Regions from separate parts of the Streptomyces sp. NPDC002994 genome, predicted to be linked through region 2. Evidence: riboswitches for the same ligand, from Rfam matches in the RefSeq annotation. Region 2 holds a riboswitch; the other holds the start of a gene.
The links. Region 2 has a riboswitch for guanidine ahead of ABZX79_RS23160 (MBL fold metallo-hydrolase). Riboswitches for the same ligand answer to the same signal wherever they lie in the genome.
Positions count from the first base shown of each region.

Region 1 (11,006 bases), on a different contig from region 2:
GACTTGGACCCAGCCCCAGACCCAGCCCCGGACCCCGGACCCGACTCCGCCTTCTTCGCCAGCTTCTGCTGCCTGCGCGCCTCCTTGAGGCGCTGCTTCTCGGCGCGCGTGACCTTGCGCTCCACACCGACCCCGCCCATCAGGGCGAACCCGGTGACCGTCACGCGCGGCGAGTCCGGCGCCACCCGGTTGTCCGCCTCCGGCACGCCCTTCGCCGTCACGTCGGCGAAGCCGCCCATGATGCCGACGCCCTTGACCTGCACGTCGAGGCCCGGCGGCACCGTCACCTGGATGCCGCCCATGATGGTGAAGCAGCGGATCACGACCTCGCGGTCCTCGAAGCGCGCCTCGCGCAGGTCGATCTCGCCGCCGGCCATCATCGCGAACGCCGTGAACCTCCGGCCCACCGTCCACGTCCCCTTGCGGCCGAAGCCGCCCCAGAAGGCGAACGCGCCCCTCGACGTCGCCGGGCCGCCGATCCGGGCCGGCCAGGAAACCCGCGCACCTGAGGCGGACGGGGAGGCGAGCGCGGCCGAGCTGCCGCCCGGTGCCGGCAGGTCGCGGACCAGCGGCTCGAGATCACCGTGCGTACGGGCCTTGTAGACGGCATCGAGACGCTGGTTGAACTCCTCCATATCCAGCCGCCCCTCGGCGACGGCGTCACGCAGCACCTCGGCGACTCGATCACGCTCCGCGTCAGAAGCGCGCATTTCCGGAACTTCACTGGCCATGGCGATCAGACTAGTCAACTCGAGCCGAACGACCCAGTGTTCAGAGCGCCGACCGGTCCGCGTACATCTTCGCGATCACGGCCTCGATGTCCGGCTCCCGCACCGACAGATCCACCAGCGGATACCTCTGCGCCACCGCCGCCACCAGCGGCGCCGCCGAAACCGACGCCGGGAACGCCAGCCACTGCCTCGGCCCCTCCACCTTCACCACCCGCGCCCCCGCCACCTCGACCGGCGGCAGCTCGCGCTCCAGATCCACCACCAGGGTGCGCTCGCTCTCACCCACCTCGTGCAGCCCGGCCAGCGCCCCGTCGTACACCAGCCGCCCGTGGTCGATGACCATCACGCGCTTGCACAGCTGCTCGATGTCGGTCAGGTCGTGCGTCGTCAGCAGGACCGTCGTGCCGCGCTCCGCGTTCAAGTCCCGCAGGAAGTCACGGACCTTCGCCTTCGAGATCACATCCAGGCCGATCGTCGGCTCGTCCAGATACAGCACCTCGGGATCGTGCAGCAGCGCCGCCGCGATGTCGCCCCGCATCCGCTGCCCCAGCGACAGCTGCCGTACGGGTACGTCCAGCAGCTCGGCCAGGTCGAGGAGTTCGACGCAGCGCGCCATGTTCACCTTGAAGCGGTCGTCCGGGATCCGGTACATGCGGTGCATCAGGCGGTACGAGTCGCGCAGCGGCAGGTCCCACCACAGCGTCGTACGCTGCCCGAACACCACCCCGATGCGCTGCGCCAGCCGCGTCCGCTCCCGCGACGGATCGATCCCCGCGACCCGCACCCGGCCGCCGCTCGGCGTCAGGATGCCGGTCAGCATCTTGATGGTGGTGGACTTGCCCGCGCCGTTCGGCCCGATGTAGCCGACCATCTCGCCGCGCGGCACGGAGAAGCTGATGCCGTCGACCGCCCGCACCTGCGTCTTCTCGCGCCGCAGCCGACCGGTTTTGCGGCGTACGTCGAAGACCTTCTCGACGCCGTCCAGCTCGATGAAATTCTCGATGAAGTCCGTCTCCACGACGTGTCAGCTCCCCGTGCTGCGGTACGAACGAAGGCCCACCCGCCACGCCACCCCGGCCGGCGCACAGCACACCCCCGCCACCAGCGGCGGCAGGAAGGCGAGCCAGGACGGCAGGTCCAGGGGGTACGGGCGGTCCAGCACATACAGCGCCGGCAGCCAGTTGACGAAAGCCAGCGGCAACACGAAGGTCACCCCGCGCACGAGGTCCTTCGCGAAGACCGTCGGCGGGTACTGGAGCAGCGTGGTGCCGCCGTACGTGAAGGAGTTCTGCACCTCCGACGCGTCCTGCGCCCAGAACTGGAACGCCGCCCCCGCCACGAACACCGACGCGAAGATCACCGCACCGCTCAGAATCATCATCGGCAGCATCAGCACCTTCAGCGGCGTCCACGCGATGTCCAGCACCACCAGCGCGTACCCGAGCACCAGCAGTCCCTGCGTGATCCGGCCCAGCCTGCGCAGCGCGAAGCGGTCGGCCGCGATCTGCGCGAGGACCGGGACCGGGCGTACGAGCAAGGTGTCCAGCGTGCCGTCGCGCACCCGGCGCCCCAGCCGGTCCATCGAGCCCATCACCAGGTCGGAGAGGCCGAAGGCCGCACCCGCCGTCCCGTAGAGGAAGGCCACCTCGGGCAGGGTGTAGCCACCGAGCGCGTCCACGTGGGAGAACATCAGCAGGATTCCGACGAAGTCGAGGCCGGTCGCCGCGAAATTCCCGAAGGCGGCCATCGCGAAGGACGCGCGGTACGCCATCGTCGAGCGGATCCACATCGCCGCGATCATGCAGTACGCCCGGACCCCGGCCCGCAGCTGCCCCAAGGCCCCGAGCACCTCACGCGCCTCACCTGTCCCGGTCACCGGCGCGCTCTCCGTCACCTCAGCCACCCTGAACCACCACCCTGCGCGTAGCCACCGTCTGAAGCAGCCGCCCGGCCGTCAGCAGCACCGCCGCCCAGCCGATCTGGAAGGCGTACGCCTGGGCCAGCCCCCAGCCGGTGTGCTTGCCGAGGAAGACGTCCGCCGGGATCTGAAGCAGCGCCGACCAGGGCAGCGCCCGCGCGAGCGTGCCGAGCGCGCCGGGGAAGAGGGTGAGCGGCAGCACCATCCCGGAGAAGAAGAGCCCGGCGAGCCATGTGATCTGCGCCACACCCGCGCCGTCGATCAGCCAGAACGCGGACAGCGCCACCAGGAAGCGGATCGCGAAGCTGACGACGACGCCGAGCGCGACGGCGGCCAGGAAGGCGAGCCACACGAACGGGTCGGCGGGCAGCGCGAGATCGAACGCGAGGGCGCCGAGCGCCATCGGCACCACGCCGCGCCCGAGGAGGTGGAAGGCGGCGCGCCCCAGGTCGCTCGCCAGCCAGAAGAGCTGGAGGTCGGCGGGCCGGTAGAGGTCGATCGCGATGTCGCCGGTACGGATGCGCTCCATCAGCTCGTTCTCGAAGCCGCCGCCCATCATGGCGGCGGTCATCAGGAGCGCCTGCCCGAGCCACACGTAGGTGAGGGCCTGCGACAGGTCGTACCCGCCGAGCTGGGGACGCTCGTCCCACAGGGCTGTGAAGGTGTACGCCACGATGAAGCCGAAGACGGTGTTGGTGAACACCCCGGCCGCCGTCGCCACCCGGTACGTCGCATGACGCCGGAACCCACCGGCCGCGACGACCGCGTATACACGCACGCCGACCCCCTCATTTCGCTTCCGGCACCAAAACGCCCGACCGTAGCCCAATGGGGTCAGCCGCCGCAGGCATTTTTCGCGTTGCGTGCACTATGGGCGTACAGGCGAATCGCCCGATACGACACAGTTATGCCGGAGAGTGAACCTCTGGCCACGCCCAGGGAGTCTCCACCAGCATGAGCGACGAGCCACAGCAGCCCCAGGGGTGGGCGCCCCGGGACCCCTCCGACCCCGCCGCCTCCCGGCCCGCGACCCGGCCCTCCACCCCCAAGGGGCAGGACAAGACCAAGGCGCAGGGCAAGGGCAAGGGCAAGGTCAACGGGCAGGGCAAGGTCAAGCGCAAGCGCACCGGCCTGCGCCGCCTGATCCCCACCTGGCGGATGCTCCTCGGTACGTTCCTGCTGCTCGCCCTGCTCGTGATCGGCGCGTTCCTCGCCGGCTACACGCTCGTCAAGATCCCGGCCGCCAACAGCGCCGCCACCGCCCAGAGCAACGTCTACCTCTACGCCGACGGCTCCCAGCTCGCCCGCGACGGAGAGGTCAACCGCGAGAAGGTCAAGCTCGCCCAGATCCCGAAGACCGTCCAGCACGCCGTACTGGCCGCCGAGGACCGCGACTTCTACTCGGAGCGGGCCGTCGACCCGCAGGCCATGCTCCGCGCCGGCTGGAACACCGTCACCGGCAAGGGCAAGCAGTCCGGTTCCACCATCACTCAGCAGTACGTCAAGAACTACTACCTCGGCCAGGAACAGACCGTCACCCGAAAGGTGAAGGAGTTCTTCATCGCGATCAAACTCGATCGCGAAGAGAGCAAGAACGACATCTTCGAGGGGTACCTGAACACCAGCTACTTCGGGCGCAACGCGTACGGCATCCAGGCCGCCGCCCAGGCGTACTACGGCAAGGACATCGACGAGGTCACCACCGGCGAGGGCGCCTACCTCGCCTCGCTCCTCAACGCCCCGAGCGCGTACGACATCACCACCCACCCCGAGAACAAGGGCGCGGCCCTGGGCCGCTGGAACTACGTACTCGACGGAATGGTGAAGGAGGACTGGCTGAGCGCCGCCGACCGCGCCGCGGTCAAGTTCCCCGCCCCGCACGAGGCCAAGCCCGCCTCCAGCCTCTCGGGGCAGCGCGGCTACATCGTGCAGGCCGTCGAGGACTACCTCACCAACAACGAGATCATCGACGAGGACACGCTCGCCACCGGCGGCTACCGCATCACCACGACGCTCGAAAAGTCGAAGCAGGACGCCTTCGCCCAGGCCGTCGACGACAAGGTGACGTCGCAGACGAGCAAGGACCGCAAGGCCGACCGCAACGTGCGCGTCGGGGGCGCCTCCATCGACCCGGCGACCGGCAAGGTCGTCGCGATGTACGGCGGAATCGACTACACGAAGCAGTACGTCAACAACGCGACGCGCCGCGACTACCAAGTCGGCTCCACCTTCAAGCCGTTCGTCTTCACGTCGGCCGTCGAGAACGGCTCCACCACCCAGGACGGCCGGCAGATCACGCCGAACACCGTCTACGACGGCACCAACAAGCGGATGGTGGAAGGCCCGAACGGCCCGACGGGGTACGCCCCGGAGAACGAGGACCAGCGCTCGTACGGCCAAGTACCCGTCCGTACCGCCACCGACAAGTCCATCAACGCGGTGTACGCGCAGATGGCCCAGGACGTCGGCCCGGCGAAGGTGAAGGACACGGCCGTCGCCCTCGGCATCCCGGAGCACACCCCGAGCCTCGACGCGTACCCGTCGATCGCGCTCGGCGTCGCCACCGCCAGCGTCCTGGACATGACGGAGGCGTACGCGACGCTCGCCAACCACGGCAAGCACGGCGCGTACACGATCGTCGAGAAGATCACCAAGGACGGCCAGATCATCAACCTCCCGAAGGCGGACGCCGGCTCGGGCACGGGATCGGGTTCGAGCTCGGGCACGGGCACGGGTTCAGGCTCGGGCTCGGGTTCCGGCTCTGGCTCCGGCTCGGGCTCCGACGCCGGGCAGGGCGTCTCCCGCGAGGCCGCCGACACCACGACGTCCATCCTCAGGAGCGTCGTCGACGGCGGCACGGGCACGGCGGCCCAGTCCGCGGGCCGTCCGGCGGCCGGCAAGACCGGCACGGCGGAGGAGGACAAGGCCGCCTGGTTCGCGGGCTACACCCCCGACCTGGCGACGGTCGTCGCGGTGATGGGACAGGACCCGGAAACCGGCGTACAGAAGCCGCTGTACGGAGCCCTGGGACAGCCGCGCATCAACGGCGGCGGAGCACCCGCGCAGATCTGGGGCCAGTTCACGGCCGCCGCGCTGGAGGGCAAGCCGGTGCAGGACTTCGACCTGGAGACGGCGGCCGGCTCGGAGGAGCCGGACGACTCGCCGTCCGACGGGGAGCCGGACACCGGGGAGTCGGAGGGCTCCGACGGGTCCGACGAGCCGTCGGCGAGCGACAACCCCGACGAGGACCCGACGCGGAGCCCGACCGACGGCGGCCCCACCGACTCGGGCGGCACGACGGACACCGGAGGCACGACGGGCACCCCCGGCACCGACGGCGGAACCGCGGACACGGGCGGTACGGGTGGTACAGGTGGCACGGCGGACACCGGCGGCACGGGCGGCGCGACCGACACGGGAGGTACGGCCGACACCGGCGGCACCACGGGCGCGACCGACGGCGGGACGACGGACACCGGAGGCGCCACCGACACGGGAGGCACCACCGGACCGCCTTCCGACGGCCTGCTGAACGGCGCGCGCGGCAGAAGCACCAGCGGCTAGCGACCACCGGCTAGCGACCATCGACCGCCAGCGCCCGCCAGTGCCCGGTGTCTAGTGCCCCGAGGTCGCCTTGAGCCCGACCACCGCCACCAGCAGCAGACACACAAAGAAAATCCGGGCGGCGGTCGCCGGCTCACCGAGCACCACCATGCCGAGGACCGCCGCACCGGCCGCGCCGATGCCGACCCACACGCCGTACGCCGTACCGATCGGCAGCGTCTTGGCGGCGTGGGACAGGAGCATCATGCTCGCGACGATCCCCGCGCCCGTGAACACACTGGGCCAGAGCCTCGTAAACCCGTCGGTGTACTTCATCCCGATCGACCAGCCCACCTCGAGCAGACCGGCGACAACAAGCAGAACCCAGGCCATGACGGGGCACCTCCGAAGACGAAACGCGGAAACAGCGATACATCGGGGTGCGTCGTCTTTGCGTAGAACCCGGTACGGCGCGTCTCGTCGGGGGTGCTTCCAACATAGCAAAGGGCAGCGAAAGGGCCCGGTGACCCTGGTCACCGGGCCTGACGCAGGCTGTCTGCCTACAAATACAAGCCGGTCGAGTCCTCCGATACCCGCTCGGAAGCCACCGCGTGCAGATCGCGCTCCCGCATCAGTACGTACGGGATGCCGCGCACCTCGACCTCGGCCCGGTCCTCCGGGTCGTACAGCACCCGGTCGCCCGGCACCACGGTCCGTACGTTCTGACCGACCGCGACCACCTCGGCCCAGGCCAGCCGCTTGCCGACCGCCGCGGTCGCCGGAATCAGAATGCCGCCGCCCGAGCGGCGCTCGCCCTCGGGGCTGTCAGACCTGACCAGCACCCGGTCGTGCAGCATCCGGATGGGCAGCTTGTCGTGCGTGGTGTTCTGCGTGGTGTTCCGCGTGGTGTTCTCGCTCACGCCCCGAACCTACCTGTCCTCGCGCCCGCCGTCGGCCCGAGGGTCAGCCGCGCCTGCGGCGCGCCGACAGGGTGAGCAGCCCCACCAGCCCCACGGCAACCAGCGCCACCGGAACGAGCCGCTCCAGGCGCGGAGAGCCGTCCTCCGACACGAACTGCGCCTTCACATCGGACACCGTCCGGTTCACCGCGACGAACGCCCGGCCCGCGGTCTGGTCCACGGTCGAGGCGACCCTGGCCTTCGCGTCACCGACGATCGTCTTCGGGTGCAGCCGCACCCCGATCTCGTCGAGCGTTATGGCCAGCTGGTCACGCCGGCTCTTGATGTCCGCCTCGATCTGCGCAGGGGTCCTGGCATCCGACACTGCGCTGCCTCCGTGGTCGTGGGCCGAATCCGGTATTCCTTCAATTCCTTCGTCGACAGTCTGTCAGCTCGGGCCGTCCCATACCCCACGGCACCCCCATTACGCTCGGGACCGTAATCCCTTACACCTCAGCCACAACGACAGCTACAGCTACAGAGCCACACCCCGCACGAGGAGACCGAGACCTTATGACGAGCGAGCGACTTCAGCCCGGCGACACCGCCCCCGACTTCACCCTGCCCGACGCCGACGGAACCGAGATCTCCCTCGCCGCCCACAAGGGCCGCAAGGTCATCGTCTACTTCTACCCGGCCGCTCTGACCCCCGGCTGCACCAAGCAGGCCTGCGACTTCACCGACAACCTGGAGCTGCTGGCCGGGGCCGGGTACGACGTCATCGGCGTCTCCCCGGACAAGCCGGAGAAGCTGGCGAAGTTCCGTGAGAAGGAAGACCTCAAGGTCACGCTGGTCGGCGACCCGTCCAAGGAGGTCCTGACGGCGTACGGCGCCTTCGGCGAGAAGAAGCTGTACGGCAAGACGGTGACCGGGGTGATCCGCTCGACGATCGTGGTGGACGAGGAGGGCAAGGTGGAGCGCGCCCTGTACAACGTGAAGGCGACGGGCCACGTGGCGAAGATCATCAAGGACCTCGGCATCTGACGGTCCGCAGTCCCGAGGCGGTATGCCGGAGGTGTTGTGACCAAGGTCCTGGAACAGGGGACCTTGGTTTGCAGCATTGAATAGAAGGCAGAAGTTCCACTTGGACATTGGAAACGCGTCCGAGGAAAGGAACCTGCCATGGCCACCGGCCCCGGCTACGGCCCCGACCACGTGGCCGATCCCGAAGCGATCAAGCGCCACCGCACTCTCTTCCGCGCCGCGAGGAGACGGAAGAACCCACCGCTCCGCCGCTCCGACATCACCGTCACCGACGAAGCGGCGGTCAGGCGGGCGGTCAAGGCGGCCTCGCTCGGCAATGCCATGGAGTGGTTCGACTTCGGCATCTACAGCTATCTCGCGGTGACGATCGGCCACGTCTTCTTCCCACCCGGGAACGACACGGCCCAGCTCCTCTCCTCCTTCGCGACCTTCGCCGTCGCGTTCCTGGTGCGGCCCATCGGCGGCATGGTCTTCGGCCCCATGGGCGACAGGATCGGACGCAAGAAGGTCCTCGCGCTCACGATGATCCTGATGGCCATCGGCACGTTCGCGATCGGCCTGATCCCGTCGTACGCCACGATCGGCTTCTGGGCGCCGGTCCTGCTGATCTTCTTCCGCCTGGTACAGGGCTTCTCCACGGGCGGCGAGTACGGCGGCGCGTCCACCTTCATAGCCGAGTACGCCCCCGACAAGCGCCGCGGCTTCTTCGGCAGCTTCCTCGAATTCGGCACCCTGGCGGGCTACACCGGCGCGGCCGGCCTGGTCACCGTCCTGACGGCCTGGCTGGGTTCCGACGCCATGGAGGCGTGGGGCTGGCGCATCCCGTTCCTGGTAGCGGGCCCGCTGGGCCTGGTAGGCCTCTACCTGCGCCTCCGCCTGGACGAGACCCCCGCCTTCCAGAAGCTGGAGGCCGGAAACATCCACGCCACCGAGGCCGCCGACGCGGTGGAAACCACCGCAAAGGGTGACCTCGCGAAGATCTTCCGGCAGCACTGGCCGACGCTGATCCTGTGCATCGCCCTGGTGGGCGCGTACAACGTGACGGACTACATGCTGCTGTCGTACATGCCGACGTACCTGTCGGACGAGCTCGGCTACAGCGAGACGCACGGCCTGCTGATCCTGCTGGCCGTCATGGTGGCCCTGATGGCGATCATCAGCCAGGTCGGCCGCCTGAACGACCACTTCGGCCGCAAGCCACTGCTGATGGCGGGCATGCTGGGCTTCTTCTTCCTCTCACTGCCGTCCTTCCTCCTGATCAAGCAGGGCAGCATCCCAGCGATCGTCGCGGGCATGCTGATGCTCGGCCTGTCGCTGGTCTGCCTGCTGGGCACGATGTCGGCGGCGCTCCCGGCGCTGTTCCCGACGAACGTCAGGTACGGCTCGCTGTCGGTCGGCTACAACCTCTCCGCGTCGTTGTTCGGCGGGACGACCCCGTTGGTCATCACGGGCCTGATCAGCCTCACCGGCAACAACCTCATGCCGGCGTACTACTCGATGGCGGCGGCGCTCATCGGCATCATCGCGGTGGCGTGCATGAAGGAGACGGCGAAGAAGCCTTTGTCCGGCTCCCCGCCGTCGGTGGAAACGAAGGAGGAGGCGGCGCAACTGGTGGCGGCGCAAACCCCGGAGCCGAGGTTCTGACGGGGGTTCACCGCTCGCCCGGGGCCGGTAACCAATGCTCGCATCTGGGGGTCGGGCCGTCCCTGAGCGCTCGAGTGTCGGTGGGCCGTGACGCCGCGTCAAGGGCGCTCCTGCGTCGCGTCGCTACGCGATGGACCTACGGCCCACCCTTGACCCGCCGCCCCGGCCCACCGCTAACGCTCATACGGGGACGGCCCAAAGAAAAACGCCCTGCACGGGGCTGGGGGAGTGGCGCGGGTCGGCTCGGTGGCTTGCGGCGTGGTGGGTGGGGCGCACGAGGTCTATGGGGCGGCTCGGCCCCAGGCTCAGCGACCGCAGGAACGGCCGCTGGTACGACATCCCCATCCCCACGCACACGAGCACCCACATAGGCGGCCGGTTGGCCGATCGGGTCGACGTGCGGACTCGTGGGTCTGCGGGTGGGACGCATGAATTGAATGGGGGGACTCGTGTCGGTGTGGCGTCCACCCCGACCGGTCGTCGGTGGAGCCTCAAGCAGGTTGCTGGTGTGGGTGGGTGGAGGGGTGCCCAGAGGCGAGTGATCGTTCCGACGGTCCGGGCGGAAGACCGACCGGTCCCGCAGGCTGGCTCGACATTCACGGCCAAGCCGATAGGTGTTCGGAGTTTTCGGCACGACCGATAGGGGCGGCGCACCCTCTCGGCGCGGGTCAGTGGGACAACCGACACTTTCGGCGGGACCAATGGGCAATGCGCGGTCTCGCCCGGCACCCACACTGGCGGGATGGGACGAACCCAGCACATGACACGCAGGTGCACCCTTTTCGCCCCATTTCATCCCTTGCGAGAGGCCTCGACGGGCGTCATGTGCGGGCTTCGTTGCACGCCGATGGACCGGCGCGGGGGTAGGAGTGCATCCAATCCAGCAGAAGACGACTCCCGACGGCCCACCAGTCCCAACCGGCACCCGGTGGGGCGGACTGGCGGGCGAGGGACCGGCCGGGCAGTGAGGCTGATGAGACGAACAGGAATGACGCACCCGTGACGGCCGACGCGGCGGCTCCATCTCGTCGCCGATCGGATTCTGTCGCTACAACCTCCTCCCGAGGCGTCGGAACGCGACGAACCCGGCACATGGCGAATCTCAACGCCCGTCCAGTCCCACCCACCTCACCCGTTTCACTTCCGGCCATCACGGGAGCACTTCAACCCACGTCAGTGCGAGACGATCGTGTGGCCGGACGGCTCACCGACCGTCGGCCCGGCGGC
Region 1 covers NZ_JBEXNQ010000029.1:831-11,836, reverse strand. The annotation lists gene ABZX79_RS30305 (DUF1707 domain-containing protein) at 1-731, opposite strand, end outside; gene ABZX79_RS30300 (ATP-binding cassette domain-containing protein) at 772-1,749, opposite strand; gene ABZX79_RS30295 (ABC transporter permease) at 1,756-2,607, opposite strand; gene ABZX79_RS30290 (ABC-2 family transporter protein) at 2,627-3,427, opposite strand; gene ABZX79_RS30285 (transglycosylase domain-containing protein) at 3,604-6,213, shown strand; gene ABZX79_RS30280 (multidrug efflux SMR transporter) at 6,265-6,585, opposite strand; guanidine-III (ykkC-III) riboswitch at 6,632-6,699, opposite strand; gene ABZX79_RS30275 (co-chaperone GroES) at 6,753-7,049, opposite strand; gene ABZX79_RS30270 (DUF3618 domain-containing protein) at 7,156-7,476, opposite strand; gene bcp (thioredoxin-dependent thiol peroxidase) at 7,665-8,135, shown strand; gene proP (glycine betaine/L-proline transporter ProP) at 8,274-9,779, shown strand.
Region 1: it holds a riboswitch for guanidine, as region 2 does, so the genes downstream of both, ABZX79_RS30280 (multidrug efflux SMR transporter) here and ABZX79_RS23160 (MBL fold metallo-hydrolase) in region 2, are expected to answer to the same signal.

Region 2 (11,006 bases):
GCAAGCAGGGCGCGGTCGACAAGGCCGAGAGCGGACTGCCGCAGATGCGGGTCGAGGCCGTACGGGACGGAAAGACGGCAGCCACCGCGACCACGGCGGCCGACGGGTCCTACCGGTTCCAGGATCTGGCGCCGGGTTCGTACGCCGTACGGCTGCCGGCGGCGAACTTCGCCCAGCCCTACGAAGGCATTTCGTGGCTCGGGCCGGCCCTCGTCACCCCGGCCATCATCGGGGCGTACCTGTGGATCTGGACCGGCTTCGCCATGGTGCTCATCGGCGCCGGGCTCTCCACCCTGCCGCGCGACACGCTCGAAGCGGCCCGGATGGACGGCGCCAATGAGTGGCAGGTCTTCCGCAAGATCACCGTGCCGCTGCTCGCGCCGGTGCTGACTGTGGTGTTCGTGACCCTGGTGATCAACGTGATGAAGGTTTTCGACCTCGTCTACATCATCGCGCCGGGACCGGTGCAGGAGGACGCCACCGTACTGGCCACCCAGATGTGGCTGGTCTCCTTCGGCGGCGGCAACAACCAGGGCCTCGGCAGCGCGCTCGGCGTCCTGCTTCTCCTCCTGGTGATCCCCGCCATGGTCTTCAACGTCCGCCGCTTCCGCAGGAGCCAGTCATGAGCGCCGCCACCGCCACCGTCGCCGCGAAGGAGCAAAGGCCGGCCCCGGCCCCGGCGCGCAGACGACCGGCCGGGCGGCTGAGGGGGTGGCTGGGCAACGGCGTGGTCCAGGCGTTCCTCGTCGTCGTCAGCCTCGTCTGGGTCACCCCGCTCGCCGGGCTCTTCCTCTCCTCGATGCGTACGACGCAGGACAACTCGGCGAGCGGCTGGTGGACGGTCCTGACCAGCCCGGGACAGCTCTCCTTCGACAACTACTCCACTCTGCTCGGCAACGCGGGCATCACCCAGGCGTTCTGGAACACCGTGCTGATCTCGGTGCCCACCACCACCCTCGTCGTGGTGATCGCCGCACTCGCCGGATACGCCTTCGCCTGGCTGGAGTTCCCGGGCCGGGACTGGCTGTTCCTGCTGGTGGTCGCGCTGCTGGTGGTGCCGGTACAGGTGGGGCTGCTGCCGGTGGCGAAACTCTTCGGTCAGTTGGGTCTGTTCGGCACGATCCCGGGCGTGGTGCTCTTCCATGTGGCGTACGGGCTCCCCTTCGCCATCTTCCTGCTGCGCAACTACTTCGCCGAGATACCGCGCGAAATGCTGGAGGCCGCCCGGATGGACGGCGGCAGCGAGTGGCGGATCTTCACCCGGCTCGTCCTGCCGGTGGGCCGCCCGGCCATCGCCAGCCTGGCGATCTTCCAGTTCCTGTGGGTGTGGAACGACATGCTCGTGGCGCTGCTGTTCGCCGACAGCTCCGCGCAGCCGCTCACGGTGGAACTGCAGTCGCAGATCCGCCAGTTCGGCAGCAACATGGACGTGCTGGCGCCCGGGGCCTTTCTTTCGCTGATCGTGCCGGTGGCGGTCTTCTTCGCCTTCCAGCGGCACTTCGTGCAAGGGGTGATGGCGGGCTCCGTCAAGTGACGCGGTGACGCGTATACGCCCCCGGCCCCGGTCCTGACCATGGACCGGGGCCGGGGGCGTATACGTTCTCGCGTCAGTCCTTGGCGAGGATCGCCTCGATGCTGAGGAGTTCGGCCTCGCTGAACTCCAGCCGGGCGACGGTCTCGACGCTGTCGCGCAGCTGCCGGGCGCTGCTCGCGCCGACGACCGCGGAGGTCACAGTATCGTCGCGCAGCACCCAGGCGAGTGCGAGCTGCGCCAGTGACTGACCGCGCTCACGTGCCAGTTCGTTCAGCGACCGCAGCCGCGTCACCAGGGACTCCGTCACCGCGTCCGCCGTCAGGAACGGGCTCGTACCGGCAGCGCGGGAGCTTTCGGGAACACCGTCCAGGTACCGGTCTGTGAGCAGCCCCTGGGCGAGCGGCGAGTACGCGATGGCTCCGGCTCCCACCTCCCGCAGGGCGGGCAGAAGGTCGTCCTCCGGAGCCCGGTCCAGCATCGAGTACCGGGGCTGGTGGATCAGCAGGGGCGTACCGAGCTCGCGCAGGATGGTCGCGGCCCGCCGCGTCTGCTCGGCCGGGTAGTTGGAGATACCCGCGTAAAGAGCTTTGCCCTGCTGGACGGCGGTGTGCAGCGCCCCCATCGTCTCTTCGAGCGGGGTGTCGGGGTCGTAACGGTGCGAGTAGAAGATGTCGACATGGTCGAGCCGCATCCGACGCAGGCTCTGGTCGAGGGAGGCGAGCAGGGACTTCCGCGAGCCCCACTCGCCGTACGGGCCCGGCCACATCAGGTACCCGGCCTTCGTGGAGATGACGACCTCGTCCCGGTATGCCGCGAAGTCCTCCGCGAAGATACGGCCGAAGACGGTCTCGGCCTCCCCGGGCGGCGGTCCGTAGTTGTTGGCGAGGTCGAAGTGGGTCACGCCCAGGTCGAAGGCGCACCTCAGGATCTCGCGCTGGGTGTCGAGGCCGCGGTCGCTTCCGAAGTTGTGCCACAGGCCGAGTGACAGCGCCGGCAGCTTCAGACCGCTGTTGCCGACGCGGCGGTACGGCATGGTGTCGTAACGGCCGGGGTGGGCGGAGTACACGTGGGTCTCCTCTGGGGGAGTGCGGGCCGGCGGGGGAGTGCGGCGCGGAGTGCGCCGCGTACCCACACTGCCCGTCGACCGTCATCCCGTCCAACAGAAGAATGCGAATGCTTTGAGAAGCTACGCTTCTGAATTATGGAACTGAGACACCTGGAGTACTTCGTCGCCGTGGCCGAAGAGTGCCACTTCACGCGGGCCGCGCAGCGGCTCATGGTGTCGCAGTCCGGGCTGTCGGCGGCCGTGCGGGAGCTGGAGCGGGAGCTCGGCACCGCGCTGTTCGCCCGTACCACCCGGTCGGTGGGCCTGACCGAGGCGGGGCGCGCGCTACTGGCCGAGGCGCGGCGTACCCTAGCGGCGGCACGCGCCGCCAGGGATGCCGTGGCCGCGGTCCAGGGACTCGTGCGCGGCACGCTCACCGTGGGCACCGAGCAGTGCATCGCGGGCGTGCATGTCCCGGGCCTGCTGGCGCGCTTCCATCAGCGGCACCCGCAGGTGGAGATCCGGCTGCGGCAGGCAGGCTCCGCCCAGCTCATCGAGGAGGTCGGCAGCGGGCGGCTCGACCTCGCCTTCGCCATCGACTGCGGGGACACACCCCGTACCGTACGGATGCTGCCGCTCACGGACGAGCCGATGCTGCTGCTCTGCCACCCGGAACACGCGCTGGCCGCGGCCGGGGAGGTCTCCTGGCACGAGCTGCGCGACGAGCCCTTCATCGACTTCCACTCCGACTGGGGGCCGCGCAGGGTCGGCGACGCGGCGTTCGCCGCCGCCGGGATCGGCCGACAGGTGTCGCTGGAGGTCAATGACGTCCACAGCCTGCTGGAGCTGGTCCGCGAGTCGCTGGGTGTCGCGCTCGTTCCCCAGCACTTCACGCGCAAACCGGAGGCGGCGGGACTGCGCGCCGTCCCGCTGGCCGGCGCGGAGCGGCTGACGTACAGCAGTGTGACCGCGCTGCCCCACGAGGAGTCCACGAGCCCGGCGGCGCGCGGCCTCCTCGGGCTGCTGGGAACGGCTGCTTCTACTTCTTGAGCGGCTCCAGGCACAGGGCGACGTCGATGCGCCCGCGCTGAGTGATCGTGAACTTGCTTTCACCGGGCTTGCATTCGAGGGTGTCGACGCTCATGCCCTCTTCGGTGACCTTGAGCTCCGCCTTCGGGCCGGCGCAGTCGACGATCTCGATGTCCGGGCGGGATTCCGTCCCCTTCTCCATCACACAGTCGCCGACGTCCGCGCTGTAGGCGGAGTTGTCGGGCTTGGGGTCGGGGACGGATGTGGTGCTGTTGTCCTTGAAGAAGACGACGTAGATGAGAACGACGATCGCGGCGACGACAAAGCTGGCGCCCTTAATGACAGGCGTGAGGCCGCGGTTGCGCCGGGGCGGCTGCGGGGGCTGCCCGCCGGGCGCACCGTACGGGGCCTGCGGCTGCCCTTGGTAAGGCTGCTGGCCGTACTGCTGGCCGTACGGGGGCTGGCCCTGCTGCTGCGGGTACGGGTTGTAGCCGCCCTGCGGCGGTGGCGTGGACATGGTGGGCTTAATTCCCCTCGATGGGACGGCGGAGTCACGGCACATCAACTTGACGCGCCCACCACAAGTTAGCTGTCGCAACCGACAGTGCGTCTGCCGGGGGTGGCTGCCGGCACAGTGCCCGGTGTGGCAGAACTGCCGTACCAGCACACTGGCATGATGCCCGAATGAATGATCACCAGCGGACCGCCCCCTCCCGGACAGCCGGCGAACGCGCCTCGCTCACGGGCTTTCTGCGGTATCAGCGCGAGACTCTGGCCATGAAGTGCTCCGGCCTGACTACCAGTCAGTTGAGGGACAAGGTGATACCGCCGTCCGGCCTGTCCCTGCTCGGACTGGTCCGGCACGTGGCCGAGGTCGAGCGGATGTGGTTCCAGGTCGTGTGGAACGGCGAGGAGATCGCGGGCTATTGGCCGGGCAAGGTGAACGGCACGTTCGCCGAATTCGCCACCGACTCGGCCGATCCCGACGAGGCGTTCAAGGTCTGGCACGCGGCGTGCGCGCGATCCCGCGCGATCGTGGAGGCCGCCGAGTCCCTCGACGCCACGGTGGAATGGCGGGACGAGGCGTACACGCTGCGCTACATCCTCACCCACATGATCGAGGAGTACGCCCGGCACAACGGCCACGCCGACCTGCTGCGCGAGCGGATCGACGGAGCCACTGGGGAGTAGCGCCGACCGGGACCGTCAACCGCGGCGCTGTCGCGAAACGTCGCCTCATGGCCACGCCGTGTCGGCCATGCGCGTGATATTCGGGCGGCATCTGTGGATGTTCGGCGTGTCGGTGGGAGGGATGCTGCCGGGCGCTGTATCGAGCGCCCATTTCCACGGAAGCGGACCGGCGGCTCGTGACGTGCTGCCTGCCGCAGGGAAGGGAGCAGTTTCCATGCGCAGACGACTGGCGCCTGTCGCCACGGCCGTGATGGTCCTGTCGAGCATATGTGTGACCCCCGCGCTCGCCGCTGCGGTGAGCGCCCAGGACACGATGTTCGTCAAGGCGGCCCACCAGGGCAATCTCGCGGAGATAGCCGCAGGTGAGGATGCTCAGGAGCACGCGACCACCGAGTGTGTCGAGAAGGTCGGCGCGGTGCTGGTGCGTGACCACACCAAGCTGGACGCGGATGTGAAGCTGCTGGCCGGCAAGCTGAACGTAACGCTCCCTGGCTCTCCGACCGCCGAGCAGGAAAAGGAGCTGGCCGCTGTGCAGGCCAAGGCCGGTACGCCCGCCTACGACGCGGCATGGCTGAAGTCCCAGGAAGCCGCACACACCGCGACCTTGGCGCTCATCGACCAGGAGCTGTCAGCGGGCGAGAACTCCGAGGTCAAGGCTGCTGCCCGCAGTGCGCGGCCCGTGGTGGCGATGCACCTGGACATGGTCCGCGGGGGCGAGTGCCACGCGGGCAAGGACGCGGGCAAGGTCCGGGCCGGCCACAGTGGGCAACTGGCCGCCGACGACAGCTCGCTCGCCCTGGCGGGCGTCGCCAGCCTGGCCGGCGGTGGGCTTCTCGCCACCTGCGGGGCGCTCTGGTTCCTGCACAACCGGCGCCGTTCCGCCGAGCGCCGCTAGGCCGTGGCGGGACGCCGGCTCGCCGCCGGCGCACTGGCGGCGGGCGGCCTCGGCGCCATGGCGGCCGGGTGGGTGATGGTCAGCGGCCCGCAGTTCCCCCTGGGGGATGCGGGCACGCTGCCTGCCGTTCAGGCCCCGGCGGCGGCAGGCGGCCGTGCGCCGGCCTCACCACCCCAGAGCATCCGCGGCCCGGGGCGGTTCAAGGCCGGGATCGTGCCGGTGGCCGCGACGGCCGATGGGGTGCTGGCCCTGCCCGAAGAGCCCGACACCGGCGGATGGTGGGCGCTGGGCGCGGCTCCCGGGGCTCCCCGTGGAACCGTCCTTGTCGCGGGGCACGTCGACACCCGCGAAGGCGAGCTGGGAACGTTCGCCCTGCTGCACGAGTTCCCACTCGGCGCGCGCGTGGTGCTGACAGGCGCTGACGGCCGGGCCCGTGCCTACCGCGTCACTGCCCGCCGCACGTACGGGCAAGAAGCCCTGCCGGCCGATCTGTTCAACCGCGACGGGCCCCCCAGGCTGGCACTGATCACCTGTGCCGGACGGTACGACCACACGGCCGGCCGCTACCTGAAGAACCTTGTCCTGTACGCCATGCCCACTCCGTAGGGCATGGCCTCCTTCAGGCCGACAGGGACTCGGCATGGGCCCCCGCGCCGGGTACTGCGCCAGCGCCAGCTGGGTCCCCCCGTCGCCGAGGGCGGTTCCCGCCGTCCGGCGACGCGGCGTTCGCAAGCGCCGGGCCACCCGCACCCACCGCGCGGACCGGTGTGGGTTCACAGGCGTCGCAGGATCCTCCGCAGGCGCCTCAGGGGACGGGGCGACGGCTTGGGGTGCGCCGGCGGTTCGTGCTGGCTGCTCCACAAGGGCACCTGTGGCATGAGGAAGCGGGAGCCGGAAGTCTCCATCACGCAGAAGGGCTCGCCGCTCATGTCGTCCACATGGATGCGGAAGGGCCGGGGCGGCTCCTCGGGCAGCTCCGCCTCCAGGACCGCGGCGCCTTTGGGCCGGCCCTTCCGGTAGGCGACGACCTTGCCGTCCACCAGGACCTCGATGCCGTCGGAGGGCCGTCCGACCTGGACGCTGATGGAGTGCCCATCCTGATCGAGGTGAAATCGGTGACCGCGGGTCATGACGTACCTCCCCCAACGGTGCGGGACGTCCTGGTCCCAGAGTACGCAGCCTCCTCCGAAACCTCGGCCGGCACCGGCACCGGCAGTGCCTGCCTGGCCACATGTGGTCACGCACCCCTGGCCCACACGAGCGGGATGCCTCGACTGCCTACTGGCCACGGGCGGGCTGGTTGGCGATCAGCAGGGTTGTGCCGGCCGGGCGGAATCCCAGGCGGGCGTAGATACGGGCGACAGCCTCCTGCGCGTAGGCGAGGAAGACGGTGTGGACGCCGTGGTCGCGGGCGTGGGTGGCCAAGGCAGCCATGACGGCAGCGCCGAGCCCCTGGCGGCGGGCGGTGGGGAGGGTGCCGATACCTCCGATCTCGGTGATGCCGTGCGCCGGGTGGTAGTGACCGGCGGCAAGCGGAGTGCCGTCCGGGGCGAAGGCAGCGGCGAGCGTTTTGTGGCCGGAGCGGAGGAAGGGGCGGGTCATCGCCACCGTGCCGTCCGCTGTGAGCTTTTCCGCCGCCACTGCCAGCTCCGCGCAGCCCGCCGACCCCAGCGCTGTGCCCTCTGCCGCGAAGGCCAGCTGCGGGATGGCGAGTACGGCGGGCAGGGCCGGGTCGTCGGCTTCCAGGACCCGGATCGTGACGCCCGGGGGCAGAGACTGCGGGGGCAGCGGACGGTGCGGGTCGAGGGTCATCAGCGGGCGTTCCATGACCGGCAGGCCCGCTGCCTCGATGCGGGCGCGCAGCGAAGGCGTCACCTCGGCGAGCCACTCGAAGGCCTCCGGCACACCGAGCTCACGCTGCCGGGCGCGCACTCGGGCGATGTCGGCGGCGGTGGCAGTGACGGCACCTGCCGAGGCGGGACGCGCATGGTACGGACCGCCGTAGAAGGGGGCGCCTGTCTCCTTGCGTACGAAAAGGCACAGGGAGTCGAACTCCTCGGCTTCGGCGAACAGCAGGGGTACGGCGGCGTAGTACTGCTCAATGCGCTCACGCAGGGACGGCTGGCTCATGCGACACATCCCATCACGGCCTTCGGGCTCTCCAACCCGCTGTCCTACGTACCCCAACCAGTCAGCCGCCACCCTCATCCGGGCGTTCAGCGGCTACGCCCTACACCTGGTCCTCGCGGCAGATGACGAAGCTGGGAAAGGTATGCCGCCCGGGCCGGTCGCCGATCTCGTCGATCGCCTTGCTGATGTCCCGCAACTGGCCCACGGTCATCTCCAGCGGCGGCTCGTCCGGCTGGTAGGTGGTACGGATCGGGTAGTCCACACCGGGCACGTCGGTCATCTCGATGTGGCAGCCGAGAATGTGGGTGACCGGTCGGGTACCGGCGAACGCGATCAAGCGGTCGATCGTACTGCGGAAGGCGGCCCAGTCCTCCACGTACAGCCGCCCGGGATACACCGTGTCCCCGGTGAGCAGGAATCCGGTGTGCGGGTCGTAGTACGTGAGCGCGGCTTCATGATGGCCGGGGTTGCGAGGCACTCCAGCACTCGGCCACCGAGGTCGACCCGGGCCACCCGGCCGGGGTCGTCGGAGAATCCGAAGTACTCCCAGGCACTGTCGCGATCCGCCCCCACGACCATGGTGTGGGGGCGGCCGGTGAACTGTGAGTCGCCGGCGACGTGGTCGCCGTGAGCGTGGGTGTGCAGGACGAGCAGCGTGCAGCCGTCCCGGGGATGCTCGGCCAGCCGGCGCCCGACCAGGTCGTCGACGACCCGGCGCAGCGGGAAGAACTCGGCGGACGCGGTGGCTCCGGTGTCGATGAGTACGGCCCGGGTGTTGCCGAAGAGCAGGAAGAGGAACGGTGCCTCGTAGTTGACCGCCATGTTCTGGCGCAGGATGAAGGTGTGTTCATCGTAGGCGTGGACCTGGATGTCGGGATCGGTGTCGTGCTTCGCCGACGGCGATCCGTGGATCCAGTTGACGTCCAGGACGCGAGGTTCGGGCGCCTTGGAGGCGAAGTCGATGTGCTGCCCATGTCCGCTCATGACGTCTCCTCAGAGCGTCGTCTTTGCAGGCCGGGTACGGCGCACATCTCGTCCGGGGCAGGCCCTCACGAGCTGCCGGGCGGAATTTACTACGCCCGGAGCAACCTGATCAACCGGAGCACAGCCCGCGCTTGGTCAGCCAGTGTGTCAGCTCCTTGCCGCGCAGCAGGGGGAACTGCCCACCCCACTCGTCCCAGTCCAGGCCGCTCTCGGCATGCAGTGTCAGATCGGCGATGGTTTGCCCCGCTACATCCTTCACAAGGAATCGCACGTCACCCCAGCACATGCAGACAAACGCGTCGGCTTGGAAGTCGACCTCCAGCAGGCCGGCGAGCTGGGCCAGTTCGCCGGCGTCGCTGACAACCGCGACACTGTCCGCGCCGAGGCCGCGCACTTCGACCGTGTGGGCACGCCGCCACACGGTGTCGGCGGGTGTGCGCAAGGCCTCCTCCTCGACTGGGTTCGGGCACAGTAACAGGGCCCGGCGGACCAGGTGGGTGGGGGCAGGCTCGTCACCCGCCCCCCGTCGAGCCGCTGGGCTACTTCTTGAAGCCGTAGTTCATCAGCTTCTTCGCATCGTTCGTGCGATGTGTCTGTGAAGACGAGGCCAGGACCGTGCCGATGACTGTCCTGCCGCCCCGGGTGGCCGCATAGACCAAGCAGTACCTGGCTTCCGGGCCCGAGCCGGTCTTGACCCCGATCGTGCCTGAGTAGGTGCCGAGCAGGTTGTTGGTGTTGGCCCAGGACATGAAGCGGTAACCGTTGTTCCTCGTCGTGACCTTCTGCTTGGTCGACTTCGTCTTCACGACCGTACGGAACATCGGGTACTTCATCGCATTGCTCGCGAGCTTCGTCAGGTCGCGCGGTGTCGAGTAGTTCGAGGTCTTTCCGATGCCGTCGAAGGAATCGAAGTGCGTGTTCTTCAGACCGAGGCTCCTGGCGGTCGCGTTCATCTTGCCGATGAACGACTTCACACGTTTCGCTCGCGTGGAACCGCTGCCGAACTTGTCGGCCAGTGCGTACGCCGCGTCGCAGCCGGACGGCAGCATGAGGCCGTACAGGAGCTGGCGGACGGTGACCTTGTCGCCGACGATCAGACGGGCCGACGACGCGGTGTTCGCGACGATGTAGTCGCTGTACGCCTTCTGGATCGTGACCTTCGAATCCAGATTCAGGTTCCTCTGCGCGAGCACCACCCGGGCCGTCATGATCTTGGCGGTGGAGCCGGTGGGAAGACGCTTGTCCGCGGCCTTGGCGAAGAGCGTCTTCCCCGTGCCGTTGTTCATCACGAAGCCGCCCCTGGCGGCGATCGTGGGCGGCCTGAGCGTGTCGGCCTGCGCCGGGGCGGAGAACGGCCCGGCCGTCAGGACGGCCCCTGCGGTGACAGCGACTGATGCCACACGAAGAACGGCCGCGCGGTTGGTTTTCAAGATCAGTACTCCAAACGCCCCTCGGGGGCGGTCACATGAGAATGCGCTTGCTCATGCACAACGCCCAGGAGGGGTCATTGGATGTGTTCCGCGCCGGCTCCGTCCCCCTTGCGCGGACCTGACACATCGCGGGGCGGTGCACCGTCACCAACGCGGACGCGGCCATCCACTGGTGTCACCACGGCCGTCGCCGGGCAGGGACCGCTGCGCGTCCATCGGCCGTACGCCGGCCAGATAGGCCCGGAAGCCGGTCCGGCGGCCCAGGTCGGGAAGCGGGTGGAGACGCCACTCGCGGGCGTACGCCGGAGGGCGCCGCCCCTCGGAGACCAGGACCGCGACGGGCTGCTGGAGCGCCATGGCGGTGAGGGCCTGCGGCGTGATGCTTCCGTCGTGGCCACCGGGCTGGCGCGAGGCGCAGCCGGTACGGAACGCGACCCGGATGGCCTCGTCACCGCTCACCACACACGGCGGGCGCACACCCTGGGCACGCAATGCGGCGGCGATCCGGGTGAGGTCGGCGGTGTCGCGCCGTACCCGGTCCGCCATCCTGTCGACCAGGACGTACTGGATCGCCAGGTGAGCGACGAGGGCCACGGACACGATCCCGACCGCGGTACGCCGCCACCGCGGCCGGGGGCCGCACACCTGGACCAGGCACTGCGCCACGGGCAGGGCCAGCAGGGCGTACGTCGGCAGCAGGAAACGCGGCGCCGCGTACCCGACGGTGAACAGATACGGCGCCGCCAGCGCCAGGCCCACCATCGTCGC
Region 2 covers NZ_JBEXNQ010000017.1:87,790-98,795, forward strand. The annotation lists gene ABZX79_RS23105 (sugar ABC transporter permease) at 1-626, shown strand, start outside; gene ABZX79_RS23110 (carbohydrate ABC transporter permease) at 623-1,534, shown strand; gene ABZX79_RS23115 (aldo/keto reductase) at 1,608-2,600, opposite strand; gene ABZX79_RS23120 (LysR family transcriptional regulator) at 2,736-3,629, shown strand; gene ABZX79_RS23125 (hypothetical protein) at 3,619-4,125, opposite strand; gene ABZX79_RS23130 (DinB family protein) at 4,293-4,799, shown strand; gene ABZX79_RS23135 (DUF4142 domain-containing protein) at 5,014-5,694, shown strand; gene ABZX79_RS23140 (class F sortase) at 5,698-6,300, shown strand; gene ABZX79_RS23145 (hypothetical protein) at 6,468-6,824, opposite strand; gene ABZX79_RS23150 (GNAT family N-acetyltransferase) at 6,973-7,824, opposite strand; gene ABZX79_RS23155 (hypothetical protein) at 7,925-8,161, opposite strand; gene ABZX79_RS23160 (MBL fold metallo-hydrolase) at 8,158-8,808, opposite strand; guanidine-III (ykkC-III) riboswitch at 8,820-8,887, opposite strand; gene ABZX79_RS23165 (hypothetical protein) at 8,918-9,250, opposite strand; gene ABZX79_RS23170 (serine hydrolase) at 9,348-10,208, opposite strand; gene ABZX79_RS23175 (hypothetical protein) at 10,383-11,006, opposite strand, start outside.